DNA from 3 places in the Arthrobacter sp. TS-15 genome. Region 1 is predicted to be linked to each of the others. Evidence: riboswitches for the same ligand, from Rfam matches in the RefSeq annotation. Region 1 holds a riboswitch; each other region holds the start of a gene.
What was found. A riboswitch is a leader RNA that binds a small molecule or an ion and turns the genes downstream of it on or off. The one in region 1 is predicted to bind thiamine pyrophosphate.
Positions count from the first base shown of each region.

Region 2: another riboswitch for thiamine pyrophosphate. It lies ahead of thiC (phosphomethylpyrimidine synthase ThiC); the one in region 1 lies ahead of thiO (glycine oxidase ThiO).
Region 3: another riboswitch for thiamine pyrophosphate. It lies ahead of thiD (bifunctional hydroxymethylpyrimidine kinase/phosphomethylpyrimidine kinase); the one in region 1 lies ahead of thiO (glycine oxidase ThiO).

Region 1 is NZ_SDXQ01000029.1:200,281-210,081, reverse strand. Features, by position in the region: gene moeB (molybdopterin-synthase adenylyltransferase MoeB) at 1-566, opposite strand, end outside; gene EU811_RS11265 (TetR/AcrR family transcriptional regulator) at 573-1,307, shown strand; gene EU811_RS11260 (DUF3107 domain-containing protein) at 1,358-1,582, shown strand; gene EU811_RS11255 (hypothetical protein) at 1,620-1,922, shown strand; gene EU811_RS11250 (thiazole synthase) at 2,076-2,876, opposite strand; gene thiS (sulfur carrier protein ThiS) at 2,880-3,116, opposite strand; gene thiO (glycine oxidase ThiO) at 3,113-4,381, opposite strand; TPP riboswitch at 4,374-4,492, opposite strand; gene thiE (thiamine phosphate synthase) at 4,520-5,197, shown strand; gene EU811_RS11230 (ferritin-like fold-containing protein) at 5,220-5,888, opposite strand; gene EU811_RS11225 (TM2 domain-containing protein) at 6,045-7,004, shown strand; gene EU811_RS11220 (RNB domain-containing ribonuclease) at 7,120-8,604, shown strand; gene EU811_RS11215 (DEAD/DEAH box helicase) at 8,882-9,801, shown strand, end outside.
Region 2 is NZ_SDXQ01000031.1:86,622-96,422, forward strand. Features, by position in the region: gene EU811_RS12720 (glucose-6-phosphate dehydrogenase) at 1-84, opposite strand, end outside; gene ffh (signal recognition particle protein) at 115-1,695, shown strand; gene EU811_RS12730 (alpha/beta fold hydrolase) at 1,764-2,486, shown strand; gene thiC (phosphomethylpyrimidine synthase ThiC) at 2,504-4,309, opposite strand; TPP riboswitch at 4,305-4,412, opposite strand; gene EU811_RS12740 (amidohydrolase family protein) at 4,494-5,576, shown strand; gene EU811_RS12745 (VOC family protein) at 5,655-6,527, shown strand; gene EU811_RS12750 (hypothetical protein) at 6,618-7,070, shown strand; gene rpsP (30S ribosomal protein S16) at 7,306-7,725, shown strand; gene EU811_RS12760 (RNA-binding protein) at 7,727-7,969, shown strand; gene rimM (ribosome maturation factor RimM) at 8,100-8,654, shown strand; gene trmD (tRNA (guanosine(37)-N1)-methyltransferase TrmD) at 8,655-9,455, shown strand; gene rplS (50S ribosomal protein L19) at 9,721-9,801, shown strand, end outside.
Region 3 is NZ_SDXQ01000036.1:57,746-67,546, forward strand. Features, by position in the region: gene EU811_RS14200 (bifunctional folylpolyglutamate synthase/dihydrofolate synthase) at 1-1,159, shown strand, start outside; gene EU811_RS14205 (DUF4233 domain-containing protein) at 1,161-1,613, shown strand; gene ndk (nucleoside-diphosphate kinase) at 1,655-2,074, shown strand; gene EU811_RS14215 (vitamin K epoxide reductase family protein) at 2,155-2,823, opposite strand; gene EU811_RS14220 (Rne/Rng family ribonuclease) at 3,296-6,484, shown strand; TPP riboswitch at 6,668-6,766, shown strand; gene thiD (bifunctional hydroxymethylpyrimidine kinase/phosphomethylpyrimidine kinase) at 6,757-8,301, shown strand; gene rplU (50S ribosomal protein L21) at 8,700-9,008, shown strand; gene rpmA (50S ribosomal protein L27) at 9,070-9,333, shown strand; gene obgE (GTPase ObgE) at 9,488-9,801, shown strand, end outside.

The DNA.
Region 1 (9,801 bases):
TGGTCGGCCCAGAAGACGCTCACCTGGCCGTCAAAGCGGAAGATGGATCCCCAGACATAGGGCTTGCCGAGGATGGCAGCGGCGTCGTTCACCAGATACCGCGTTGCAAAGTTGTCAGCGCCGTCCAGGATGAGGTCATACTGCGCAAACAGATCCAGCGCATTGGAAGCGTCAAGGCGGACATTGTGCAGGACAACGTTGACCAAGGGGTTGAGTTCTGCGATGGCGTCACGTGCGGATTCGACCTTGGGCGTACCCACGTCCTTCACACCATGGATGACCTGCCGCTGCAGGTTGCTAAGGTCCACCGCGTCATCGTCCAGTATGCCCAGGGTGCCCACTCCGGCAGCGGCCAGGTACAGCAGTGCGGGGGAACCAAGGCCACCGGCGCCTATGACCAGGACTTTGGCATTCTTGAGCCTGCGTTGGCCCAGGGCGCCAATTTCAGGAATGATGAGATGCCGGGAATACCGTTCCACCTCGGCCGGCGTAAGTTCGGCGGCCGGTTCAACGAGGGGCGGGAGGACAGCGGGCGCAGTAGCGTGGGCAGCAACAATTGAGGCCATACCCCAATCTATGCCTGCAGATGCCGCCCGGTCATATTACCCCCCGGTAGAGTAGTCATAACTGCGAAGGAAAGGCGGCAGACTGTGGCTGACGGCACACGGGCAAACGATGGGGCACCGGCCAGGCAGGAACGGGCAGGTACAACGCGTTCACCAAGGTTGCCGCGGGACGAGCGCCGCGCACAGTTGCTGACCGCGGCGCTGGAAGTATTCGTTGCCAACGGCTTCCACGGGGCAGCCATGGACGAAATCGCGGAGGCCGCCCACGTGAGCAAACCAGTGCTCTATCAGCACTTCCCCTCCAAGCGCGAGCTATACATGGCGCTCCTGGACAGCCACCTTGCAACACTGACGCAGCTGATGCTCAACGCCTTGAACTCCACCACGGATAACAAGGAACGCGTCAAGGCCGTCATGCGCGCTTACTACAGGTTCATTGCCGACGACGACCAAGCCCATCGCCTGGTGTTCGAATCGGACCTGATCAATGATGCCGATGTCAGTTCGCGTTTGGAGACTTTCAACAAAACGTTCGCGGACGCCGTGGCCCGTGTTATTGCCGAGGACACCAAGCTGCCCCCTCTGGAAGCGCAGCTTCTTGGCCGTGGTTTGGCCGGAATGGCTCAGGTGAGCGCCAGATATTGGCTCGAAACGGACGGAAACCTGGACCTCGATGTGGCCAGCGATCTGATCTATCGTTTAGCTTGGCGCGGAATCAGTCGATTCCCCAAAGAGTCCTAGGCTACAAATAGAGGACTGACTTAACACTTGATTGGCTTGGAGGCCTTGCTGTGGAAGTAAAGATCGGCATTCAGAACGTTGGCCGTGAGATCGTGCTCGAATCCTCCCTGGATGCCGACGCCGTCGCCAAGATTGTGGCTGAGGCCGTGACCAAAGGCTCCGAGCTTCGCCTCACTGATGACAAGGGCCGACAGGTCATTGTTCCCGGCAACGTGCTGGGCTACGTGGAAATCGGCGCCGAGGAAACCCGGCGCGTCGGCTTCGGCGCTCTCTAGGGTCTTCCTACGTCTCGTCGTCCGCTAAGGAGTTTTCATGCTTTCTCTCGTCGTGGTGGTTCTGGCCACCATTGCCACCGGTTTCATTGTGTGGGCTAACGACAAGCGGCACGGCAAGTACGGGATCGCGCTGCCGGCCGGTGTCTCAGCAGCTGTGGGCACGCTGAGTTGGATCGCGTTCATCAGCGCCGGATTGGGCTACCAGCCTGGCGCAACGTGGATTCCGTGGGTCCTACCTATTGTGCTCGGCACTGCCGCGGCGGTTGCCGTGGTGCTCTTTCTCGGCCGGACCAGGACCCAGCACGATACTGCGGCCCTCACCAAGGCGCTGCGGCTTTAGAACCTTAGACAGTAGTGACCGTCACCCCATGGTGGCGGTCACTACTGTTTAAGCCCCGGCACGACTTAAGCCCCGCACGACGCCGCGTGTGCGCCGAGGTTGTCGTTCTGAAATGAGTCGCCGAGCCCGGCTGCCACATTCCGAGGGTTCGGATCAGAGGAACTCTGCCCGGCCTTCCATCGCCGAGGACGCGAGCGCGTGCTCCCGCCGGGGAATCCGGCCTGCCTGCCGCGCAAGCCTACCGGCGATGACAGCGTGCTTGAAGGCCTCCCCCATCTGCACCGGGTTCTGGGCCCGGGTTACAGCGGTGGCCAGCAGGACGGCGTCACAGCCCAGCTCCATGGCCAACGCGGCATCGGAGGCGGTTCCGATTCCCGCGTCGAGGACCACGGGTACGGAGGCCCGGGACACGATGAGTTCAATGTTGTGTGGGTTCAGGATGCCGAGGCCGGTTCCAATGGGTGATCCCAAGGGCATGACGGCGGTGGCACCCAGGTTCTCGAGCCTGAGCGCGAGCACGGGATCGTCATTTGTGTAGGCGAAAACCTTGAAGCCCCGGTTCACCAGTTGTTCCGTTGCATCCACCAGTTCCACGGCGTCGGGCAGGAGCGTGTGTTCGTCGGCGATGACTTCCAACTTCACCCAATCTGTCTCCAGCGCTTCGCGGGCCAGTTCAGCGGTCATCACGGCGTCCTTGGCAGTAAAGCAGCCCGCAGTGTTGGGAAGTACCCGGATGTTGTGGTCCACCAGGAGCTGGAACAGGGATCCCGTTTCGGCGGGTGAGTAGCGCCGCATGGCTACGGTGGTGAGCTCGGTCCCCGAAGCCAGGAGCGCTGATCCCAGGCCATCAAGGCTCGGCGCGCCTCCGGTGCCCATGATGAGTCGGGAACCGAATTCCACGCCGTCGATCGCCAGCACATCAGTGGTTCGACCGTCAATGTTTGCTGTTGTCATGGTTCAGCCTCCTTGGACTGCTGTTACGAGTTCGAGTTCGTCTCCGTCGGCCAGCGCCGTCACGGCCCATTGGCTGCGGGGCACCACCTCGGAGTTACGTGCAACCGCGACTCCCAGCTTGCCGCCGTCGGCCGCTTGACCGCGAGGGTCCAAGGCGCGGCCCGTGATCGCTGTGACCAGAGTGCTGACGGATGCGTCATCGGAGACTGCGTGATCGGTTCCGTTGAGTTTGATGTTCATGCTGTTTCCTTGGTGGGAGCGTGTGCTGCTGGTGTGAGTACTTGGGGAACTGAAGCGTTGCCCGCGAAGCGATCAGGCAGGAACGGAGCCCATCGAGGGTCCTTGGATCCGTTGATGAGTTCGCCCACGATCCTGGCGGCTACGGGAGTCAGGAGTACACCGTGGCGGAAGAATCCTGTAGCGATCACCAAGCCGTCAATGTCGCCGTGGGGACCGCTGACCCGTCCAAGCAGGGGGGCGTTGTCCGGAGTGCCGGGGCGGGCGCGGGCAGTTGCTTCAAGGAGTTCCAGTTCCGCCACTGCGGGGACCAGAGTTTGGGCATCCCTCAGCAGTTGATAGACGCCGCCGGCCGAGACTGCGTTGGAAGTCGCTGACAACCGGTCTTCGCGTTGCGTCGCTCCGATCACCACGGTTCCGTCGTCCCGGGGAACGATGTAAACCGGAACGCCTCGAACCATCCCCCGAACAGTGGACGTCACCAAGGGCCGGAGCTTTTCGGGGACGCGAAGCCGGAGGATGTCGCCATAGACCGGCCGCACTGGAAGGGTCAGTCCCTCAGGGAGCCCCGACACGTGGGATGCCCCCAGCCCGTTGGCCACCACAGTCTCCGCGGCAAGGACCACGACTCCGGATTCGAGTTCCACTCCGGTGACCCGCCCGCCATCCCGCAGCACACCGCGCGCCGGGGAAAGAACGGCGAATCCGTCATCGGCCCCGGGCACCCAGGAGGCGTCGTCAGGCGAATGGTTAGCCAATCCAGCCAGGATGCACGCGGCGAGCTTTCGTGGATCCACTTGGTGGTCGGCGGGAATGTCGAAAGCGCAGGAAATCTGCGGGCTAAGGAGCGGCTCGCGGTTCCTCGCGTCCCGCAGGGCAAGAGGTTCGACTCCCAAGCCAGCTGCGAGCTGTACGTTCCTGAGGTCTGCGAGCGCCCTGCGGTCGGCTGCGTCGGCACCCACGGCGAGGGTGGGCGTCGTGCGGTATCCGCTGCCCGCTCCCCCCAAGTGCAGTCTGTCCACGAAGGAGGGCCACAGCCGGGAAGACTCAATCATCAATTCCAGGAGGTCTTCCTCCTGGTAATGCAGTTCGCTGACGGGTGCAAGCATTCCGGCGGCGGCGAACGTTGCGCCCGAGGCCGGGGCGGGGTCGATCAGCACCACTGAACGGCCAAGTCGCCGGGCTTCATGAGCGATGCCCAGGCCTATGATGCCGCCGCCAATGACGGCCACGTCTGCCTGGATGGGGGTATGGCGGGGATCTGCCATTGGTTTCCTTCCCTACGCCGGTACTAGCCGGATCAGGTCAAGCGGTCGGCGCTGAAGCCCTCTCAGCCGGACAGTCATATGACGAATGTCGCGGCTCCCGCAGTACGTGCCCAGTTTAGAGGAACTACTCTGGTTTCCATGACCCAGCCTGACGCCCTCGCCTCTGCCCGCCTCTATTTGTGCACTGATGCCCGTCAACGGCAGGGCGATTTTGAAGACTTTGTGGACGCCGCTTTCGCCGGTGGTGTGGACATCATCCAGCTCCGCGACAAGACGCTGGAAGCTGCCGAGGAGCTTGAAATGCTGGCCGTTTTGCGGAGCGTCGCACAACGGCACGGACGGCTGTGGGCTGTCAACGACCGGGCCGATGTTGCCAGTATTTCCGGGGCTCCCGTGTTCCACATCGGTCAGAAGGACCTGCCTCTGACGGCCGCCCGCACACTCCTGCCGAATGTCACCGGCATCGGTCTTTCCACCCACACACCGGAACAAATCGACGCGGCAATTGCTACCGCCCAAGGCCCCTTGGGACTGGACTACTTCTGTGTGGGTCCGGTCTGGGCAACGCCCACCAAACCCGGGCGCGCGGCTGTGGGTCCGGGTTTGGTCACATATGCCGCAGAGGCACAGAAACGTGCAGGCGACGTGACGACACTTCCGTGGTTCGCCATTGGCGGCATCGACCACAGCAACGTTGAACAGGTGGTCGCCGCGGGGGCCAGCCGCATCGTCGTCGTGCGCGCCATCACGGAGGCAACAGACCCGACGGCGGCAGCGAAGTCGCTGCTGCAGGTGTTGGACACCGTTGAGCCCTAGCCGGTCCTGAGCTGGCCGGCGTCTACGCTGTCAGGCCAAGGCCCGTCATCCGGCGGGAATGCTTCCCGGCGAGTTCCGTCGTCAGCCGTTTCACCTCAGCACGCGAGTCCCCTCCGCTTCTCAGCGTTGGGCCCAGCCGCGGGTGCTCCATGCAGACGCGTTGCGCCTGCGTCAAGGCCTCTCCCACCAGGCGGCGGCCCCACAGTGCAAGGCGCGATGCCAGGCGTGGGTCATCACTCAGGGCCCTCCTCAGCAGAACCCGAAGGACTTCAGTGGCTTGATCGGGGGAAGCCACCCGTTCAACAAAATGCTGCGTTTGTGGGTCAAGGAACATCGCGACAGCCCTGTAGAAGTCCGACGACACAGTGTCGATCACATAGGCCTTCATGACGGATTCGAACCAGTCTCCCGGTTTGGTGCGCTCGTGGAAATGGTCGAAGGAACGCTGGAACGGCAGCATCGCATGTTCGGGGTCGACCCCCATCTCCACCAATCGATCGCTGAGGAGCGCGAAGTTGCCGTAGGCACCCACAGCGATCTTCGCCAGCACTGACCTGTCATGAAGGGTGGGAGCATAACGGGAGTCCAGCGAGAGCCGTCCGAAAGCAGACAGCTCGCCATAGGCCATGGCTCCAAGCAACTCCGCTGAGAGTTCCCTGGCAGAGGCTGCGGCGTCCGGGGATATGCCCATGAACCCAGCCTATCCCTGGCCGGGCATGAGATTCCCGGGGTTTGCGTTCTGCTTCCGGCCTCGTTCCTACTAGGCTGGCTCGACGTGAGTTGACTGCCATGTGCCCTGCATACCGCCCGTCCTCCTCCTCGCACCCACTTCACTGAAGGAATTTCCATGAGTCACCCGAGTTACCCGCCCGCGCCCCAAAACGATGCCGGATCAGGAGTTCCGCAGGTCCCGGCCGCGCCTTATGCTTACGGCGGCCAGTTCCAAGGTGGAGCACAGCCTGGCTACCAACCCGGACCGGCTTCAGGCCCTTATGGAACTACGGGCGGGGCGGTTCCGGCCAAGTCCTTCATGACCACCTGGATTTTGGCGCTGCTTCTGGGTGGCTTGGGTGTGGACCGCTTCTATCTGGGCAAGATTGGTACTGGAATCGCGAAGCTGCTCACTGCCGGCGGCTTCGGCATCTGGTCCATTGTGGACCTCATCATCACCTTGACAGGAAACGCCCGGGACAAAGAGGGCAGGCCGCTGGCAGGCTACCTGGAGAACAAGAAGAAGGCGTGGATCATCACCATCGTCGTCTGGTTCGCTGGTGTGATCGTGGGAATTGTGTCCACTGCGCTGTCTTTCACCCTCTTCGCCGCTGCAGTCCAGCAGGGACGAACCACACCTGCTGCACCGCTCCCTTCCGCCAGTCAAGGGCCCCTGGTGCCCTCGCCTGGCACTGCCAACGAGGCGAACTCCTTCACCGTGGATGTTGATGACAGCACCAAGGTAAAGGTGGGCGTGGTCGATTCTCTTTACACCAACGAAATCCCCTCGATGTCGTACATGAAACCCGCCAACGGGGGGTTCCTCGTGGTGGAGGTGTCCTGGGAGACACTGACGGGGACAAGCTTCGCTTCCTCAACGAACTTCCAGGCCTTCGACGCTGACGGAAAAGAAGGTGAGTTGCTGTTCCTCACTGAGGACCTGGGCAGCCTGCCGATGGGGAGCGTCGCCACGGGGGAGGTCAAACAGGGAGTGATCGCGTTCGACATCAAGAACGGCCCCACCAAGATCGTGGTCACTGATGTCTATGGCGATGAGGCCGCAACCTTCACGCTGACACCTCCGGCCGGTCAATAACCCACCCGGACAGGCTTACGCGCTCAAAGAAGGAACCCGCCGTCCCTCATGGACGGCGGGTTCCTTCGCTAGCGCGTCCAAGACTATCGGCCCATTTCGGGCTAACCTGATTTTCGTGTCACATCATCGGATAGCACCCAACGTCGACGACTCATCGGACCAGCTCGCCGCGGCCCTTGCCGCTCTCAGGACAGAGCTGGAACTCCCCGGTGAATACCCTGCAGACGCTGTGGAAGAAGCACAGCAGGCCGTAGACGCCCTCGAGCTTCCGGAACAGGACCTGCGGGACATAGCGTTTGTGACTATCGATCCGGCGACATCCACCGACCTGGACCAGGCCCTGTTCATCGACCGCACCGGTAACGGTTACACGGTCCTCTACGCAATCGCCGATGTTCCGTCTTTCGTGGCTCCGGGTGGGGCGTTGGACGCAGAAACGCGTCAACGCGGACAAACCTTCTACGCTCCTGACGGGCGGATCCCGTTGCATCCGGAAGTTATCAGCGAGAACGCCGGCAGCCTGCTTGCCAACCAGGATTGCAGTGCTTTCGTGTGGCGTTTTGACTTGGATGCCAAAGCCGAAGTTCAGACGGTCACCGTTGCCCGGGCTGCCGTGCGCAGCAGGGCCAAACTGAGCTACAAGGGCGCTCAACAGCAACTCGACGACGGTACGGCCCCACCCGTTCTGCAGCTCCTCAAAGAAGTAGGGCTCAAACGCGTTGAGCTGGAGCGGCAACGTGGGGGCGCAAGCCTGAACATGCCGGAACAGGAAATAGTTCAAGCCACCGACGGCGGCGGGTACAGGATCGTCGCTGCGCCGTCGCTGCCGGTTGAGGACTGGAACGCGCAGATATCCCTCATGACCGGCATGGCCGCAGCTCAGATGATGCTTGATGGCAAAGTGGGGATACTGCGCACCATGCCGGCACCTGACGATCGATCCCTGCTCCATTTCAAGCGCCAGACTTCTGCACTCGGAAAGCCCTGGGACGGCCAAGTATCCTATGGCGAATATTTGCGGACCTTGGACGCATCCGATCCCAAACAGTTGGCCATCCTGCACTCTGCCGGCATGTTGTTCAGGGGCGCCGGTTACACACCCTTTGACGGTGAGGTGCCCGCGGAGGTCATCCAAGCAGCCATCGGGGCTCCGTATGCGCACACCACCGCACCCCTGCGGCGGCTCATCGATCGCTTTGTCTTGGTGATCTGCGAAGCACTCAGCAACAACCACGACATCCCGCAATGGGCCCGGGAAGCACTCCCCTCGCTGCCGGAGATCATGGCCTCCTCAGACCAATTGGCCGGACGCCTTGAGCGCGCCGCACTGGACACCGTGGAAGCAGCCTTGGTGGCCAATCACATCGGCCAGGAATTCGACGCCGTCGTCATTTCCGGATCCAAACCCTCCAACGGATCCAGCTCAAAGAACGGCAACGGCAGCAGCAACGGCAACGGGCCCTTCGGCGTCATACAGATAGCAGACCCCGCGGTTACCGCCCGGTGTGACGGAGAAATGGAGTCCGGAACCACAGTCCGGGTGCGGTTGCTCAAGGCCGACATTGCCAGCCGGGAAATCAGGTTCGAGCTGCTGCCCTGACCGGCGTTCATGCGGCGATCCGGGCTTTCCGGCCCTCAGAGGATAGACTGGGCGTGTAGTAATGGATGCCCGGTCGTTGATTCAGTTAATTTTTGAACTCAACAAGCCCGCCCCTACGCGATCTTGAGATGTACCAACTGGTCACCAGTGCCAGTACTTAGATAGCCCGCGATCGGCTTCCACTGGATTTGCTTGCGCGCCCGTTCGTGCTCCGGTACGGCTCTACCGCCCCGTTGAGCATGCAGCGCCAATGCCTAAATGAATAAGGAAACTCCCTGTGAGTGAATTGCATACCCACGAAGTCCTGACGGACTCCACCGGAACCGAATCCATCGAACCCGAGGAAACGATCATCTCGGATGAGACGCCCCACGAGATCGAAGAGAAGTCGTTCGCTGATTTCAACGTCCGCGCCGACATCGTTGAGTCTTTGGCCGACGCCGGAATCACACACCCGTTCCCGATCCAGGCCATGACCCTGCCGGTCGCCTTGAGCGGCCACGACATCATCGGCCAAGCCAAAACCGGTACCGGAAAAACGCTGGGCTTCGGCATCCCCGCCCTCCAGCGCGTCGCCGGGAGGGATGATGCAGGATACGCCAAGCTCGCTGTCCCGGGCGCACCGCAGGCCCTGGTCATCGTCCCCACGCGTGAGCTTGCCGTGCAGGTAGCCAACGACCTCCAGGCCGCGTCACGCAAGCGCAACGCCCGCATCGCCACCATCTACGGCGGCCGTGCCTACGAACCCCAGATTGATGCCCTGCAGAAGGGCGTGGAAATCGTTGTCGGCACCCCCGGCCGGTTGATCGACCTTTACAAGCAAAAGCACCTCAGCCTCAAGAACGTCAAAATGGTCATCCTTGACGAGGCCGACGAAATGCTGGACCTTGGCTTCCTCCCGGACGTGGAAACCCTGATTGCCGGCACCCCCGCAGTCCGCCAGACCCTCCTCTTCTCGGCAACCATGCCCGGCCCCGTGATCGCGATGGCTCGCCGTTACATGACGCAGCCCACCCATATCCGGGCAGCCGACCCCAATGATGAAGGCCTGACCAAGCGCGACATCCGCCAGCTCATCTACCGCGCGCACAGCATGGACAAGACCGAGGTTGTGGCCCGCATCCTGCAGGCCCGCGGACGTGGCCGAACCATCATCTTCACCAAGACCAAGCGCACCGCCGCAAAGGTTGCCGAGGA
Region 2 (9,801 bases), on a different contig from region 1:
CGTAGTCGAAACAGAATTGTTGGCTGAGGCAGGTTTGCCGGGGCAAGAATGATCAGGACTATGGCGTGCCGCATTGGCCGCCATTCGTAGACCATCGAAAGAAGTGCACGGCGCGTGTTCAATTCACTCTCTGACCGGTTGACAGCAACCTTCAAGAACCTTCGTGGCAAGGGCCGCCTCACCGAGGCTGACGTCGATGCCACAGTTCGTGAAATTCGCCGTGCCTTGCTGGATGCGGACGTTGCAGTTTCCGTGGTCCGCGAGTTCACAGGCCGCATCCGCGAACGTGCCCTCGGCGCCGAAGTCTCGGGAGCGTTGAACCCGAGCCAGCAGATCGTCAAGATCGTCAACGAGGAACTCAAGGAGATCCTCGGCGGCGAAACGCGCCGTATTCGTTTGGCCAAGACCGGCCCCACCATCATCATGCTCGCCGGCCTCCAGGGTGCCGGTAAGACCACTCTTGCAGGCAAGCTATCCAAGTGGCTCAAGTCCCAGGGCCACAGCCCCATGCTGGTGGCTTGTGATCTCCAGCGCCCCAATGCCGTGACCCAGCTCCAAGTGGTGGGACAGCGCGCGGGCGTCCCGGTGTTCGCTCCGCACCCCGGTGCAACGTCCGAGCTCGAGCACCCTGCGGGCGACCCCGTAGCCGTCGCCAAGGCCGGTGTTGAGGAAGCACGTCAGAAGTTGCACGACGTCGTGATTGTTGACACCGCCGGTCGTCTCGGCGTCGACGCCGAGATGATGGATCAGGCCCGCCGCATCCGTCAGGCGATCATCCCCAACGAAGTTCTCTTCGTTATCGACTCCATGATTGGCCAGGACGCCGTTAACACGGCGATGGCCTTCGATGAAGGCGTTAACTTCACGGGCATCGTTCTGTCCAAGCTCGACGGCGACGCCCGCGGCGGTGCCGCGCTCTCGGTCGCGTCCGTCACTGGTAAGCCGGTGATGTTTGCCTCCACCGGTGAAGGCCTGGATGATTTCGAGCTCTTCCACCCGGACCGTATGGCTTCCCGCATCCTGGACATGGGCGACGTCCTCACCCTGATTGAACAGGCCGAGAGGTCGTGGGACAAAGACGAAGCTGCCCGGATGGCGAAGAAGTTCGCTGATCAGGAAGACTTCACCCTGGACGACTTCCTCGCCCAGATGCAGCAAATCCGCAACATGGGCTCCATGAAGAAGATGCTCATGATGATGCCGGGTGCGCAGAACATCCGTCAGCAGCTGGAGAACTTCGACGAAAAAGAGATCGACCGCGTTGAGGCGATCGTCCGCTCCATGACTCCGCACGAGCGTGTTGCTCCGAAGATCATCAACGGCTCACGCCGTGCCCGTATCGCCAGGGGTTCCGGTGTGCACGTGTCCGAGGTCAATGGCCTGTTGGAGCGGTTCGCGCAGGCCCAGAAGATGATGAAGAAGCTCGCTCAGGGCGGCGGCATGCCGGGTATGCCCGGCATGCCTGGTCTCGGTGGTCCTGGCGGCGGGCGCAAAAACGGGAAGAACGCCCCTAAGAAGAAGGCTCGTTCGGGCAACCCCGCAAAGGCGGCACAGGAACTGCGTGACGCTGAGGCCAAGCGGGCCAACGCGGCCTCGGCAGCACCCACGGGCGCGGCTTTTGGACAGGGTGCCGCGGACTTCGATCCGTCGTCCCTGAATCTCCCCAAGGGCTTCGACAAGTTCCTCGGAAAGTAAGTAGTGCTTCCCAAGGAGCCGGGATTTCCGGCCCTTGGGATGTCAGAGCCGTGGAATAGGCTGAACCAATGCATAAGCAGCGCGTAGTCTTCGTTCACGGCCTGGGCAGTTTTGGTGCTGCGGCATGGCCGAAGCAACATGGCATGGCCCTCGCTTATGATGCCCTCTTCCTTCGGCGGCACGGCTTTGATGCCGTCGCCGAACCAACGGAATCCAATGTGGCGGCGGACGTTGCCATTGTGATCAATGCCTTGATTGACTCCGGTGGAGGCCACATCGTGGCACACGAGCAAGGCGCCATCTCCGCCATGCTGGCAGCAATCGAACGCCCCGAGCTGGTGCATTCACTCACTTTGGTGGAGCCAGCATGTTTGTCCCTGACTGCTGAGCTTCCGGCTACGGGTTCCCACCGGGCACTCATGGAACCGCTGTTCGACGCCCGCACGCAGCTCAATGACGCCGATTACCAGCGTGAATATTTCCGCCGTGCTTTCTCTGCTGAAACGGGTGGGCTGGACACTGCGGAAGCACGCCGTTCAGCCCGCCGGCTCAGACTCCAGGCGCCACCATGGGAGGCCCCGCTCCACATTGTTCCCGGGGTTCCCACTTTGGTTCTCACCGGCGGATGGGAGCCGCTTTACGAGGAAATTGCCGGCTACCTCCAGGAGACCGGTGCCCTTCGCCGCGTAGCAGCGGGAGGTCACCGGCCCCAGGATTCGGTTGACGGCGATCAAGCCATTCGTTCGTTCATCGCCGAGGTTGGCAGGGCAAGGTCAGTTCAGGCTTCCTGATTCGGCTGGTCCCTAATTCAGGGGACGTGAAGCTCCGGTAGGTACACCTTTCCCCCTGAAGCCAAGAACTCCTCGCTCTTTTCGCGCATCCCGTTATACATTCCTGCGATTGCAGCCTGGGATTCTGCCGAACCGTATTCGTCGCGGATGTCCTGGCTGATGCGCATCGAACAGAACTTAGGTCCGCACATGGAGCAGAAATGAGCGGTTTTTGCCGGTTCTGCGGGCAGCGTCTCGTCGTGGAAAGCTTCTGCGGTGACAGGGTCCAGGGACAAGGCGAACTGGTCCCTCCAGCGGAACTCGAACCGCGCCTTGGACAGCGCATCATCACGTTCATGAGCTCCCGGATGTCCCTTGGCGAGGTCAGCCGCGTGCGCCGCGATTTTGTACGTGATGACGCCAGTCTTGACGTCATCCTTGTTGGGCAGCCCCAAGTGCTCCTTCGGAGTTACGTAGCAGAGCATCGCGGTGCCGTAGCGTGCAATTTCCGTGGCGCCGATGGCCGAGGTGATGTGGTCATAGCCGGGGGCGATGTCGGTAACCAGTGGACCCAAGGTGTAGAACGGCGCACCCTTGCACAGTTCCTGCTGGCGCTCAACATTCTCCCGCACCAGGTGGAAGGGAATATGGCCGGGGCCTTCCACCATGACTTGGACGTCGAACTCCCACGCCCGCTGTGTCAGCTCCGCGAGTGTATCCAACTCGGCGAACTGCGCGGCGTCGTTGGCGTCCGCAATGGATCCGGGACGCAGCCCGTCTCCCAAGGAGAACGCGACATCGTACTGGGCAAAGATTTCGCAGAGCTCGTCAAAGTGCGTGTAGAGGAAGTTCTCCTGGTGGTGGGCAAGGCACCACCCGGCCATGATGGAGCCGCCGCGGGATACGATGCCCGTGACCCGGTTGGCGGTCAACGGCACGTACCTCAGTAAAACGCCCGCATGGATGGTCATGTAGTCCACGCCTTGCTCGCATTGCTCAATGACGGTATCGCGGAAGATTTCCCACGTCAGCTTGTTGGCCTCGCCGTTAACCTTTTCAAGGGCCTGATAGATAGGGACTGTTCCGATCGGGACAGGTGAGTTGCGGATGATCCATTCACGCGTCGTGTGGATGTCGTCCCCCGTGGAGAGATCCATCACCGTGTCAGCGCCCCACTTGGCAGCCCACTGCAGCTTGTCCACTTCCTCGGCGATGGAGCTGGTGACCGCTGAGTTTCCGATGTTGGCGTTGATCTTGACCAGGAAAGCTTTGCCGATGATCATTGGTTCGGATTCGGGGTGGTTGATGTTGTTCGGGATGATCGCCCTTCCCGCGGCAACTTCGCTGCGGACGAGTTCAACATCGCAGTTCTCCCGCAAGGCGACGAACTGCATTTCAGGAGTTACAACTCCCTGCTTCGCGTAGTACATCTGCGTGACAGTCCTACCTTCCACGGCGCGGCGTGGCACGGGTTGCGCGCCCTTCCACTCCGCTGACGCTGCTCCACGCCGGACTGCGGACTTGCCGTCGTCGAGCAGGTTCCGCTGCCGACCGGAATAGGCTTCCGTATCTCCGCGGGCTTCGATCCACGGTGCACGGAACGGCTCCAACCCCACCACCGGATCGCTGCCTGGGCCTGCTGTTCGGTAAACCTGCAAAGGTGGATTGACTAGCCCGTTGGGGGAGGGCTCCAAGGCGATCGCGGTGACGGGGACGCGTATGCCGTTGTCCGGATCTTCCAGCCACGCCAACGAGTGGGACTGCAACGATTGCGTGACGGGCTGTTTTTGGTCCATGCCGAACTGATTTTGGACAGGGCTGTGCTGTGTTTCTGCGGTGCTCAAGGGAATACTCACTTCCTTCGCCGGCATTACCCGGACAGGTTCAACGGTCGCAGACTGCATCAGTCCGATCTCAGCCCCTGCAAGGGCTCCCGTGTGGTCGTAGACGAAGCTACCACAGCTACGAACCACCGCCCAGTCACATGGTGGGAACGGCTCTGCCATGCCACCCGGCTACGCTTTTGCCATGGCCAACATCATCGAATTCAGTGGACCAGTGCTCGTCTCGGCGGACGAAGAGCGCCAGGGGCTATGGTCAGTGGACGGCACCTTGACGTTCCAGCGTCCCGCTTCTGCGCCGGACAGAGTGCTGGACGGTTGGGTCCTGCCGGGTTTGGTTGACGCTCACTGCCATGTCGGACTCGGTGTTGGAGGAGCCGTTGATGAGCACGCCACGCTGGCCCAAGCCCAAGCAGACCTCGACGCCGGGACGCTGTTAATCCGCGATTGCGGATCGCCCTCGGACACCCGCTGGGTACAGCAGCGATCGGACTTGCCCCGCTTGATCCGTTCAGGCCGGCATATAGCGCGGAGCCGGCGGTACCTCCGCGGCTTGGGGCATGAAATTGAGCCCGCTGAACTGGTTGAGACCGTACGAAAGGAAGCCCGGGACGGCGATGGCTGGGTGAAACTAGTGGGCGATTGGATAGATCGCGACGTCGGTGACCTCGCGGTTTCCTTCCCGGCCAGGACCGTGAAGGATGCCATCTCAGCGGCACATGATGAAGGTGCCAGGGTCACGGCTCACTGTTTCGCTGAGGACACCATTGACGACATGCTCGATGCCAATATCGATTGCATTGAGCACGCTACCGGTCTCCTCCCGAGGCACCTTCCCCGCTTGGTGGAGCAGTCGGTGCCGATTGTTCCCACGCTGGTCAATATCGCTACCTTTCCCGATATTGCCGCGCAGGCAGAGCCAAAGTTTCCGAAGTACGCGGACCACATGCTGCGTCTGTGGGAGCGTCGCCATGAGCGTGTGTTGTCGGCCTTCGAAGCGGGGGTTTCGATGTATGCCGGGACTGATGCCGGCAGCGTCATTAGGCACGGTCGGATTGCGGAGGAGATGAAGGAACTGCACGACGCCGGCCTTCCGCCGGCTGCGGTCCTGAACGCCGCATCCTGGGGTGCCCGTGCGTGGCTGGGAGCCGAGGGCATCAGTGAAGGGGCCAGCGCCGACGTCGTGCTCTGCAGTGAGGATCCGCGGCGTCAGCTGCGGACTATGGACGAACTCCGGCACATCGTGATTCGAGGGAACGTCGTGCGTTAGGAATAAATTGAAGCTTCAAGTAATTTAGATAGGTAAGAAGGTGCCGATAAGCGGCCACCTCGGAACCGGGAGCTTCACATGACCTCATCATCCAGCCAGGATCTTCTGCCTGCCGAACTCACCATGGGCACCGTCATGCTCAAGGTGGGCGACATGAAGGTCATGAGTGACTACTACCAGCGGGCCCTTGGCCTGGACGTGGTGGCCGAGCAAGACGGCGGGCTGTATTTGGGGCGTGTCGGCAAGCCGGTCGTCCACCTCGCTCCCGCGGCTGGCCTGCAGATTCCGGGTCGGGGCGAAGCCGGCCTGTTCCACACGGCCATTCTGTTCGAGGACCAGCCCTCATTGGCCGCCACCATTGCCACGGCAGCCGAATACGAACCCCGCGCGTTCGCAGGCAGCGCCGATCATTTGGTCAGTGAAGCGTTCTACTTCACCGACCCCGAAGGCAACGGCATTGAGCTGTACTACGACAAGCCCCGTGACCTCTGGAAGTGGGATGGCAAGAACGTTGTCATGGACAACGTTGCTCTCCCGCCGCAGCGATTCCTGCAGCAGCACCTGAGTGAAGCTGCCGTGACCGGGCAGCGTGAGTCGGCGGCCGGCGTCGGGCACGTTCACCTGCAGGTGGGTGACGTGGAGACCGCGCAAAAGTTCTACGTTGAAACCCTGGGCTTCGAGCGCACCGCAGGCTGGCACGGCCAGGCGCTTTTCGTCTCCGCGGGCGGCTACCACCACCACATGGCCATGAACGTCTGGAACAGCCGTGGAGCGGGCCCGCGAAAGGACACGCTGGGCCTGGGGGAGGTCCTGATTCAAGTCCCCGGCGCCGATGACGTGGCCGCGCTTGCTGATCGCCTCAAGGTTGCCGGTGTGCAGAGCCACCACACCGGTGCCGAGCTGCGCTTTGATGATCCTTGGCGGAACAAGCTGCGCGTCACCGTGCGCTGAGGACCAGTCCGCGCCCCCGGCTGCACTAGGCTTGGCATGACGGCACGGAACCTCCGGGTTCCTGTGCCGCCGCCCCGTCAGCACGAAGGAATGAGAGTACTTTCCATGGGCTTTGCCGAAGTTTTTGTAGCCACCCACGATGAAGCGCTCAAGCGGGCTGCAGCCCTGGAGAAGGGTGCAGGTGTAACCGGCCCGGCCGTTCGGATTGACGGCATCACCGATTTCGAAGTCGAACAACTGGGCGACCTCGCAGGACAGGCTGTTCACGCCGCCGGAGCTGACTACGAGCTTGCCCTGGTTGACGTCACAAGCGACGCCCTCCTGGGTGTCCCTGAAGCCATGGTGCGGGCCCTTGCCGAACTGCTCACCTATGAGAGCGAAGGCGACGCCAACGTTCTTGACGACGTTGCCGCTGCATGGGCTGAACAGGACGATATGCCTTTCGATGCCGCGCAATCGCGCCAGTATGTCCAGCAGTTGGCTGCCCTCGCGACGGACGTCGAGAAGGCGGAGCGCGCCGGGCTTTACGTCTGGTCCGAATGACGCCCCTGTTCGCTTAAGGCTGCACCATCAACCGCGGGAGTGGGCAAGAACACGCCGGGTAGGGGGACCGGAGTCGTATTTGCTCCGGGCATCTGGCACAATAGACAGGTACTCGATCGGTGCGGCCCCTCTCTCCGTGCTCGTATCTTGTCCTTCGAACCGTCTAGTACGGCCCGCCCCACGGGTGCAGAACGTCGGGTTCAACCTCGTTTCAGAAACAGGAGTGACCACAAAAGTGGCCGTAAAGATTCGCCTTAAGCGCTTCGGTAAGATGCGCGCACCGTACTACCGCATCGTCGTCATGGATGCCCGCGCCAAGCGCGATGGCCGTGCCATTGAAGAAATCGGCAAGTACCACCCCACCGAAGAGCCGTCGTACATCGAGGTCGCTTCCGAGCGCGCCCAGTACTGGCTTTCCGTTGGTGCCCAGCCCACCGAGCAGGTTGCCGCGATCCTCAAGATCACCGGTGACTGGCAGAAGTTCAAGGGCCTGCCGGGCCAGGAAGGCACCCTGAAGACCAAAGCTCCGAAGGAAGCCTTCGTAGCCCCGGAGAAGGGTTCCGTTATCATTCCGGAAGCCATCACCAAGAAGGCCAAGAAGGACGAAGCCGAAGCTCCGGCCGAGGCTGAAGCAGAGACCACCGAGGCTGAGTAAGTTGCTGGCAGAAGCGCTCGAGCACTTGGTCCGTGGGATCGTTGACAGCCCTGAGGATGTCAAGGTCAGTGCCAAGAACAACCGCCGCGGGGAATCCCTCGAGGTGCGAGTTCACCAGGAGGACCTCGGACGGGTGATCGGCCGACAGGGACGCACCGCGCGTGCATTGCGCACGGTGGTTGCAGCCCTGGCCGGTGGCGAGCAGGTCAGGGTCGACGTCGTCGACACCGACCGTCGCCGGTAACGCGCTCAGCACTACTTGTCTTAGATCCGGCCCCTTCACCGAATATGGTGGAGGGGCCGGATTGCTTTATCCACAATTTCCTGTCTTTGCCGCCGCGCGGCGCAGGCACTATAAGAATTTAGAGGAACCCATGCAGCTCCAGGTGGCCCGGATCGGCAAACCGCACGGTATTCGCGGCGAGGTAACGGTGCAGGTACTCACCGACGCGCCTTCCGAGCGTTTCGTCGCTGGAACCGAGTTCGTTGTGGAGCCCGCCTCCGCTGGCCCATTGACCATCCGCAGTGCCCGGTGGAATAAGGACATCCTCCTGCTTGGCTTCGAAGAAATTGCCGACCGCAATGCTGCCGAGGTCATCCGGGGAGCGAAGCTCTTCATCGAAACCGAGGAACTAGACGACGAAGACGACGACGAGGGCTGGTACGAGCATGAGCTGGTTGGCCTGGAGGCCCGCGTTGGCTCGCAGGTAGTGGGCAAAGTAGCTGCTCTCACCACCCTTCCAGTCCAGGACCTGCTGACGGTCAAGGCTGCCGATGGCAAGGAAATCCTCATTCCCTTCGTCGATGAAATCGTTCCGGAGGTCAACGTCGAGGAAGGCTACATCCTCATCACCCCACCATCAGGCCTGTTTGAGATCAACGACGAGAACGTCAAGGAGCCCAAGGATGGCGCCGGGGATGATGCCTAAATGAGGATCGATGTTGTCAGCATTTTTCCTGAGTACCTCGCCCCGCTGGAGCTCTCGCTCATAGGCAAGGCCCGGCAGGACGGGTTGCTGGAGCTGAACGTCCACGATCTGCGCACGTACACGACGGACAGGCACCGGACGGTGGATGACACCCCGTATGGTGGCGGCGCCGGTATGGTCATGAAACCTGAACCGTGGGCGCAGGCCCTGGAATCAGTCGCAACCGTCCGCGAAGGCTCACAACCGGTGCTGATAGTTCCGTCGCCGGCAGGGGAGAAGTTCAACCAAGCCCTGGCGTATGAGCTCGCCGAAGAGCAACACCTGGTCTTCGCCTGTGGCCGATATGAAGGCATTGACGAACGCGTCATCGAGTGGGCCCAGGATCATTTCACCGTCCGGCCTGTCAGCCTCGGCGACTACGTCCTCAACGGCGGTGAAGTGGCAGTGTTGGCCATGGTTGAAGCCATTGGACGCCTTCTTCCAGGGGTGGTTGGCAATCCGGAATCGCTGGTTGAGGAATCCCACTCGGATGGCCTTTTGGAGTATCCCGTGTACACCAAGCCCTCAGCGTGGCGGGACCACGACGTCCCTCCGATCCTGCTCAGCGGGAACCACGGCAAGATCGCCCAGTGGCGGCGCCATGAGCAATTCCGCCGCACGGCGGAGCGCAGGCCGGATCTTATGGAAGGGCTCGACGCCGGCGGGTTGAGTCGCGCGGACCGGCAGGCCCTCGCGGAGCTCGGGTACGACGTCGTCGATGGGCGCCTGCGTGCCAAGCCCGGCGGCAACGCCGGGAACTAAGTCACGTCCCGCCGTCGAAAGGTGCGGGGCGCCGGGCGGTTGGCCGGATGGCAGCACATATGGCAGAATTAACCCTTGTGTCTGCTGGGCTGACACCTGCCACAGGGGGAGTTGAGCCAACAGTCGGACAACCCGGTGACGCCAATCAGTGGCGGAACCGGACACTAAGAAACTTCGGCGGAGATTTCCGGTAGGCCTTTGTGCCCCGGGCTTGTCCGCCGTAACCCAAAGTGAATGACCTGTGGCGTTCACCAGGAGTGGATTAATGCATATCCTCGATAGCGTAGATGCAGCCTCGCTGCGTAACGATGTTCCTGAGTTCCGCGCGGGCGACACCCTCAAGGTT
Region 3 (9,801 bases), on a different contig from region 1:
CCACGGGCTGAGTACCGGCCGCTACACCAGCCCGCACCTGTCCAAAGTGACTGAGCGCATCAGCATTGACGGTGAGCCGGTGCCGGATGCGACCTTCGTGCGTATCTGGGACGAGATCCGTCCTTACCTGGAAATCGTGGATAGCGAACTGGTTGCCGATAACCAGCCGAGGCTGACCTACTTCGAATGCCTAACCATCCTGGGCTTCGCGGTGTTCGCCGACCAGCCTGTTGATGTTGCCGTCATGGAAGTTGGCCTTGGGGGCATCACCGATGCCACGAACGTCGGCGACGGCCAAGTCTCAGTGATCACGCCGATCTCCTTGGACCACACGGATCTTTTGGGTGACACCACTGAGGACATCGCCTACGAGAAGTCCGGCATCATCAAGCCGGGCGGCTTCCTGGTGAGCGCCGCTCAGCCGGTGGACGCTGCGCAGGTCCTGTTGGAGAAAGCCCGGGAAGTGGATGTGCCGTTCCGCTTCGAGGGCGTTGAATTCGGGGTGGAGTCCCGTAGCGTTGCAGTGGGGGGCCAGGTCCTGACTATTCAGGGCCTTGCAGGACGTTACGAAGACCTGCTGCTGCCACTGCACGGCGCCCACCAGGCTGAGAACGCGGCTGTGGCCGTTGCGGCTTTGGAAGCATTCTTTGGCGGAGGAGAGAAAGAACTCGACGCCGATGTACTCAAGGAAGCCTTTGGCACCGTGACGTCACCTGGCCGGCTCGAAGTAGTGCGCACTGCGCCCACCGTCGTGGTGGACGCTGCGCACAACCCTGACGGAATCCGCGTCTCCTCCGAAGCAATCCAGGAGGCCTTCAGCTTCAGCAAGCTGGTGGTTGTAGTTGGCGTTCTGCGGGAAAAGGATGCCGAGGAGATCCTCAAGACCCTCAAGGAGTCCCTCGGCGGACTGGCCGAGGAATTCTGCTTCACCCAATCCAACTCGGCCCGCGCCGTGCCTGCAGCCGAACTTGCCGAACTCGCCGTCGACCTCGGATTCGGCGAGGACAACGTTCACATCGCCGAGAAGTTGGACGATGCCCTGGAGTGGGCTGTGGAACGCGCTGAATCCAAAGATGACCTTGCAGGCGGCGTCCTGGTGACGGGTTCCATCACCGTGGTGGCCGAAGCAAGGATCCTGCTCGGAAAGGCAAGTGCCTAACATGGCGAAAATGACCAAGGCCCAGCGCGAATGGCGGCCCGGCATGCCCAAGAAGCGCCGGTCCACCAAAGTAATGTTCGCTTCCAGCGTGCTCCTGCTTGAAGCGTTCGTCGCGTTCTTCGGTACCCTGGCGGTTTTCGGCTTGAGGCGCGGGGAAGTTGATCCGGGCATCATCCTGGGTGTCGGTATAGCACTGACGGTGGTGCTGGTTCTGGCCTGTGCCGTGTTGTCGAAGCCGTGGGGCATCGCCCTCGGCTGGGGGCTGCAGGTGGTGCTGATCCTGACAGGCTTTGCCGAGCCCACCATGTTCATTGTGGGGATCCTGTTTGCCATCTGCTGGTGGTATGGAATCAGGGCTGGAATGCGGATTGACCGTGAGGTGGCACAGAGGGACCGCGAGCAGGCCGAATGGAACGCGGCCCACGGTGACGAAGCTGGCACTCAAACCCCGTAAACTGGCTGGGAAACCACCGAACACATCACATTGGAGCATCTGTGAGCATTGAACGGACCCTTGTCCTGGTCAAGCCTGACGGCGTTGCCCGCAACCTGGGCGGAACCATCCTCGCCCGGATCGAAGCCAAGGGCTACACCCTGGCGGAGCTGAAGAAGGTCAACGCGACCCGTGAGCTGCTTGAGCAGCACTACGAGGAACACGTGGGCAAGCCGTTCTATGAGCCACTGGTTGAGTTCATGCTGAGCGGACCGGTCATCGCAGCGGTCTTCGAAGGCCACCGCGTGATCGAAGGCTTCCGCTCGCTGGCCGGAACTACGGATCCCACGACGGCTGCGCCGGGCACCATCCGCGGTGACTTCGGCCGCGACTGGGGCCTGGCAGTCCAGCAGAACCTCGTCCACGGCTCGGATTCAGTCGACTCTGCCGAACGTGAGATCAAGATCTGGTTCAAGGGCTAAGCAAAGCCCTTCGGGAAAACAATTAAGGCCAATGTTCTTCGTGAACATTGGCCTTAACTGTTTTACGGCGAGTGGTGGTTCTACGCTGTGGACGGCACGAAGAGGTGCATGAAAGAGAAGAAAATAGTGGCGATGACGGCCACATACAGCAGGGCAACGATGATCCAGCCTGAACCGGACAGCAGCTTGACCACTGCGGGTGGCGCCTTGATGACCCCGCTGGTGACGTTGCGGATGGTCACCCAGACGAAAAGCGGGATCATGGCGGCCCACACCACCATGCAGAACGGGCACAGAACATGGATTGCGTAGAGGGCCTGCGACCACAGCCACACAACAAAGGCGAACCCGAGGGTCACGCCGGCTTGGAGACCCAGCCAGTAACCCCGTGAATACTTAGCTCCGGCGAGGATGCCCATGGCCGTAGTGATGATCACAGCAAAGGCGACGATGCCGATGAACATGTTAGGGAAACCGAACACAGAGCTCTGCGGTGTCTGCATCACGGCACCGCAGGAGATAAAGGGATTTACATCGCACACGGTTACATGGTTGGGATCCTTGAGCACCTCAAGTTTCTCCAGTACCAGGGCTCCGGACGCCAACCATCCAATAACACCGGTGATCAGCAACAGCCAGGCAAAGGGCCTGTCCCGGACCGTCGCGGGAAGGGAGTCCTGAGGGGTGGACATGTCCTCCACATGGACTGTGGCTTGATTGGCCAGGTTTTCCCTGGCGGTGCTTGGCATCGTGGATGTGGTCCTTTTCGACAAATGGCCCGGCAAGCCGGGAAGGGCTCTTGGGAGGATTGTAACTCCGAAGACTGGGCGCCGCCCCCAGCTTCGCTGGCGGAGTACCGCGACACAGCGGCCTTCGCCGCGAATGTGCAGGGGTGTGAGAGAATGAACATGGCCGGACGTCGATCCACATTCGACACCCGGTCCGGTGACTTTGTTCCCAAGACCGCCAGTATGAGCTGGGCATGCCCGGATCACGTGATCCTCGGTGGGCCCGCCATGACAATGGACGGCACCTGGTTGTGGCAGCAGAACAACGGGTTCCAGAATAAAGCCGCCGGCCTTCCAGGGCTGCCGCACCCCAATGCTGGTGCGAACCGGGAGGCATACTGCCGACTTCTGTCAACGCCTGCGGGTTTTGACAATATTTGCTCCACTGGGCGCCGGATGTGGCGGCGTCGCTGGGGCAGGAGTGTTGCCACATATGGATAATGACCAGGTTGTAGCCGTTAATGACGAGGCAGCTCCCGCGGAAACTGCGGAAGCGCCCAAGAAAGCCACCAGGACCCGGCGCAAGGCAGCGCCGAAGGTTGCTGCTGACGTAGAGGCGCCTGCGGCTGACACGCCGGCGCCGGAAGCGACCCCGGAGGCCACCAAAGCGCCGGTGCGCCGCACCCGCTCCCGCAAGAAGGCAGAGCCTGCCGAGCCTTTGCCCGGTTTGGGGGATGACGCCACTGCCGCGCCCGAAGCCGCCGCAGAAGCCGCGCCCGAAGCGATGGCCGAACCTGCCCCCGAAAAGCCGGTCCGCCGCCGTCGTACCGCCAAGCCCAAAGCTGAGGTAGCCGAGGCACCCGCAGCTGCGGAAGCCGTGGCGGACAGCACGACGCCGGAAAAGGCCTCCCAGCCCGAGGCACCTGCCGCTGAAGCAGCTGCTGACGAGACTGAAGCCCAAGCCGCCACCGAGGAACCCGCCGAGGAAGCCGCTGCTGCCGCCTCCACATCATTGTTCATGGAGCCGGTTTCCATCACGTCCATGATCTTCCAGGCCCCGGACCTCACCACCGTTCCCCGCGTTGCCCCGGTTGAAGAAAAAGCCGAGGAGCCCGAAGAAGAAGCCGAAGTCCCTGCCGACGGCGAGCTGGAAGACGCTGGTAGCCGTCGTCGTCGCAGAAGCCGGGGCCGCCGTGGTCGCCGCGGAACCGAACGCGATGAGAACGAGGCCGAGGACGGCACCGAGACTGACGATGAAGAAGCGCCGGCACCTGAAGCCCTTGAGGAAGGCGTGACGTCTCGTCGTCGTCGCCGTCGTCGTCGTGGAGACCAGGATCTTGAACTGACGGGCGGCGCGGATGATGATCCGCCCAACACGGTCACCCGCGTCCGTGCCCCCCGCCCCATCACCGAGACAGCTCCGTCAAACCGCGTGACCGGTGTCAAGGGCTCCACCCGGTTGGAGGCCAAGAAGCAGAGGCGCCGTGAGTCCCGGGAGACCGGCCGCCGCCGCCAGGTCATCACCGAGGCCGAGTTCCTTGCCCGCCGCGAATCGGTGGACCGTCAAATGATCGTTCGCCAGCGCGACGACAGAATCCAGATCGGTGTCCTGGAAGACGGTGTGCTCGCCGAGCACTTCGTGTCCAAGACCCAGCAGGACTCCCTGATCGGCAACGTGTACTTGGGCAAGGTCCAGAACGTGCTGCCGTCCATGGAAGCTGCTTTCGTGGACATCGGACGCGGCCGCAACGCCGTCCTGTACGCCGGTGAAGTCAACTGGGACGCGGTCAACCTCGAAGGCCAGCCGCGCCGGATCGAGAACGCCCTGAAGTCCGGAGACTCCGTCCTGGTTCAGGTCACCAAAGACCCCGTGGGTCACAAGGGTGCCCGCCTCACCAGCCAGATCTCCTTGCCCGGCCGCTACCTTGTGTACGTGCCCGGTGGTTCCATGACCGGCATCTCCCGCAAGCTGCCCGACGTCGAACGCAACCGACTCAAGCGCATCCTGAAGGACCGCCTGCCGGAAAACGCAGGTGTCATTGTCCGCACAGCCGCTGAGGGTGCGTCGGAAGAAGAGCTGACGCACGACATCAACCGTCTGCGTGCCCAGTGGGAAGGCATCGAAGGTCAGGCCTCCTCCACCAAGGTCCTTGCCCCTGAACTGCTGTACGGCGAACCGGACCTCACTATCAAGGTGGTCCGTGATGTCTTCAATGAGGACTTCTCCAAGCTGATCGTCTCCGGTGACGACGCCTGGGACACCATCGAGGCATACGTAACCTACGTTGCCCCTGATCTGGTGGGCCGCCTCGAAAAGTGGACCAAGGATCAGGACATCTTCGCTGCATGGCGCATCGACGAGCAGATCCATAAAGCCCTGGAACGTAAGGTCTTCCTCCCGTCCGGTGGTTCGTTGGTCATCGACCGTACCGAGGCCATGACTGTGGTGGACGTCAACACCGGCAAATTCACCGGCAGCGGTGGAAACCTTGAAGAAACGGTCACCAAGAACAACCTTGAAGCGGCCGAGGAAGTGGTGCGCCAGCTCCGTCTGCGCGACATCGGCGGCATCATCGTCATCGACTTCATCGACATGGTCCTCGAATCCAACCGCGACCTCGTCCTGCGACGCATGGTGGAGTGCCTGGGCCGGGACCGCACCAAGCACCAAGTGGCCGAGGTGACGTCCCTGGGCTTGGTCCAGATGACACGTAAGCGGATGGGCACCGGCCTTCTTGAGGTATTCGGTGAGCAGTGCGAGCATTGCGCCGGACGTGGCGTCGTCACTCATGACGAGCCCGTTGAACACCGGCGCGCCAACGTGGTGGCAGCCGAGCAACACCGCCCGCACTCCGAGGTACAGCAGCCAGCTGCACGGACGGAACGCAAACGCCGCCGCGGGAAGGGTGGGGGACAGGCCGTAGCCGAAACCCCTGCACAGGTCCATACGACGACGACTACCCCGGTTGCCCCCGCGACCCCGACTGAACCGCAGGATCCTGCCCGGCAGGCCAAGGCGGAGGCCACCAGGGCTGCCCTGGCAACCATTGCCGCTGCGGCGCACGCCGCGCACCTGCACGACGACGAAGTTCACCGTGCAGAAGAGCAGGCACGGGCGGCCGGCCAACACCAAGGGACGGCCGACGCCGGATCCGGAACCTCAGCCGGCAACGAAGCGGGGGCATCAGCACATGAAGCCGCCAACCGCGATGCAGCCGCCCAGGAAGCCAGGTCCACTCCGGTCCTGCGCTTCGGCGGAGAAGAAGTTGCGTTGCCGTTCGTGGAGCATCACGAGGAACCGCAGGCAAACAAGCCTGCCATGAGCCTGGACCTCCTGGCGGAAGCGTTCTCCCACCTTGGCGCCGCTCCGGCATCTGAGGAACAACCCGCTCCGCTGGCCGTACAGGAGCCTGCTGTGGCCCGGAAGGCTGACGCACCGGCGCGGGTTGAGGAAGATCCTGAGGCTTCGGCATCTCCGCGGGGTCGTCGTGGTCGTCGCAACCGCAGTGCCAGCCGGGCTCAGGGTGCGGCCAATGAAACCAGCGTCGAGCACCATGTGGTGACGGCCTCGGCCCCCCAGGGCTCGTCCCATGAGGCCAAGGCGCCCGTGGAGCCAGTCAAGAAGGCGCCGGCCTCCGAGCCCATCATTCTAGGAGTCGGGGTTCCAGCCTCGGAGCTTTAGTCACGGCCGAGCCGCTCTCCGCGGCCAACATCGGCTGAAAGGGCCCTGCGCTACCTGCCTCCGGCGGTAGCGCAGGGCCCTTTCGCGTTGCCTTGAATCCTTGGCGGGGGACGCGTTCCACGGTCACATCCGGGCTCCCGGATGGTTCGGTACCTGCAGCACCAGGCTTCCCGGCTAGGCTAGGGGACTGACACGGGGTGCCGGGCGATGGGCCCGGCTGAGATCCAGACCCGTTGAACCTGTCCGGTTAGCACCGGCGAAGGGATGTCCTCATGGCTGCATCACTACATTCATCTGTGTACCCGCTCCACTCGGTATACCCGCTGGACGCTCACACGTCAGCCCGCCAGGTCCCGCGCGTTCTCACTATTGCCGGTTCGGACCCTTCCGGCGGTGCCGGAATTCAGGCGGACCTGAAGAGCATTGCAGCGTTGGGTGGGTACGGCATGGCTGCCATTACGGCTCTCACCGCGCAAAACACAGTGGGGGTGAGCGCAGTCCACGTCCCTCCGGCGCATTTCCTGCGTCAACAACTGGAAGCAATTAGCGGCGACATCATCGTTGATGCCGTCAAGATCGGAATGCTCGGCGATGCTGCCGTCATTGCCCAGGTCCGGGACTGGCTCGAAGAGGTGCGCCCCGCCGTCGTGGTTCTTGATCCGGTGATGGTGGCCACCAGTGGCGACCGGCTGCTGCGGGAGTCCGCGGAGAATGCCCTGCGTTCACTGCTACCCCTGGCCCACCTCATTACTCCCAATGTTCCTGAGCTTGCCATGCTGCTGGGGGAGCCTGAGGCAGCAGACTGGGCTTCGGCACTGGAGCAAGGCAAGCGGCTTGCTGCGGAGTACGGAAACACAGTTCTGGTCAAGGGTGGCCACTTGCCGGGCCCGGAATGCCCGGATGCCTTGGTGAACACCACAGGGCTTTTGTCACGGGATGTTGTGGAGGTATCAGGTCCCCGCGTGGCGACGCGCAACAGCCACGGAACCGGTTGCTCTCTTTCGTCCGCCCTGGCCACCGTCCAGGCCCGCACGGGCAACTGGGAAACATCACTGCGGGAAGTAAAGCCCTGGCTACTCGGAGCTTTGACAGCCTCGGCGGAACTCCAGGTAGGCCGGGGGAACGGTCCGGTGCATCACTTCCATCACCTCCAGCGAGCGTCAGCCCCGGGCGCCTTCGCTGCGGCTTTGTGGGAGGCGGCCGTTCCGGAACTCGAATCCATTCATGGACTTCCCTTTATTCAGCAACTCCAATCCGGCGAACTCCTTGAACGTGATTTCACTTACTACCTCGCCCAGGATGCGATCTACCTCAACGGGTACTCCCGGGTCTTGGCACGTGCCGGCGCCCTGGCCCCCACGGAAGAAGAGCAACTGTTCTGGGCCAGGTCATCGCAGCAATGCCTGGAGGTAGAGTCGGAGTTGCACAGGACGTGGCTAAGCAGCCGTGAAGCGCCGACCGCACTGGGGCCGGTCACCAAGTCCTACGTGGACCATTTGCTGGCAACGTCCGCTTCCGGCAGTTACGCCGTGGTTCTCGCCGCAATACTTCCTTGCTTCTGGTTGTACGCGGAGGTGGGGCGGCAGCTCCATGCCAATTACCTGAATGCGGGCGCCGCGGCGGACCATGCGTATGCCGACTGGCTGACGACCTACGCTGACGAGGACTTCGCCGCGGCAACGCGGAAAGCGATCAGCCTCACGGATGCTGCGGCGGTCGCGGCTTCTGATACGGAGAGGGCCGCGATGATGGAGGCCTTCACCCAGTCCTGCCGTTACGAGACCGCATTCTTCGATGCTCCCAGGCTGTTTGCCTGAGTTTGCCGGGCGTCACTTTGGCAGGGTTCCCTTGGGCGGATTCGATGCGATTGCGGGGACACTTCCGCGCGTCGCTGGCCGAATCGCGTTAATCTCGCGCAAACACGGTAGGCTGTATGGGCACGGTGCCGGGAGAGTCCGTATCAACTGGTGACGCAAGTCACGAGGTAGCCTCCGGACTCGGCCTCATTTGCAGACGAAGGTCAAACTAGCGTAATCTTGATCTTCGGTGCTTACGCCAACACTTGGGTTATGCCCCTTGGAATTGTTCATGGGATGACTCGCGGGCTTCGATCAGAAGTCCACGGCGTTGAGGCACAGCGCGAACCAGGCCTGATTCCGGTTCAAGGTTCCGCACGCAAATTTTGTAATAAACGTCGAGAGAAGTGAGTACCCAAGTGGTGTACGCGATTGTCCGCGCAGGCGGCCGCCAAGAAAAAGTTTCCGTTGGAGACTACGTAACGCTGAACCGCGTCCCCGGTGGAGCCGGTAGCACGCTTGAGCTGCCCGCATTGCTCCTGGTTGACGGCGACAAGGTCACTTCCGCTGCTGCGGAACTGGCCAACGTCAAGGTCACGGCTGAGATCCTCGAAGACCTCCGTGGTCCGAAGATCGTCATCCAGAAGTTCAAGAACAAGACCGGCTACCGGAAGCGTCAGGGTCACCGTCAGGAACTGACCAAGATCAAGATCACCAGCATCGCGTAACTTTCGTTACCGCTGTTCAGGTTTTTCAGTTTCCCCAGAAATTTAGAGGCAGGCATTTCACATGGCACACAAAAAAGGCGCGAGTTCCACTCGCAACGGTCGTGACTCCAACGCTCAGTACCTGGGCGTCAAGCGTTTCGGTGGTCAGGTAGTTTCCGCTGGCGAGATCATCGTTCGCCAGCGTGGAACCCACTTCCACCCGGGTGCAGGCGTCGGTCGCGGTGGCGACGACACCCTGTTCGCACTGCAGGCCGGTGCGGTTGAGTTTGGTACTCGCCGCGGCCGTCGCGTAGTGAACATTGTTGCTGCTGCAGCTGCAGAGTAACAACAAGTTCTGAACCGGTGGAGCGGGCCAAACGGCCCGCTCCACCGTTCTTTTAACCGCATTACAATCGACTAGGGCGCCGTAGCGCACTGGTTTTTGCAACAGCGCTGGCAACAGCAACAAACGCTGTAAGACAGCAACTGAGGAGATCCACGTGGCGAGCTTTGTAGACCGGGTAGTCCTGCACGTATCCGGCGGAACCGGCGGCCACGGCTGTGTCTCTGTCAAGCGTGAGAAGTTCAAGCCCCTCGGCGGCCCTGACGGCGGCAACGGCGGCAACGGTGGCGATGTCATCCTTCGCGTCTCCGCCCAGACCACAACGCTGCTCGACTACCACCACGCTCCCCACCGCCACGCCACCAACGGCGGCCCAGGCATGGGTGACTGGCGAGGCGGCAAGAACGGTGAAACCCTGATTCTTCCCGTGCCCGATGGCACCGTGGTCAAGACCAAGGACGGCGAAGTCCT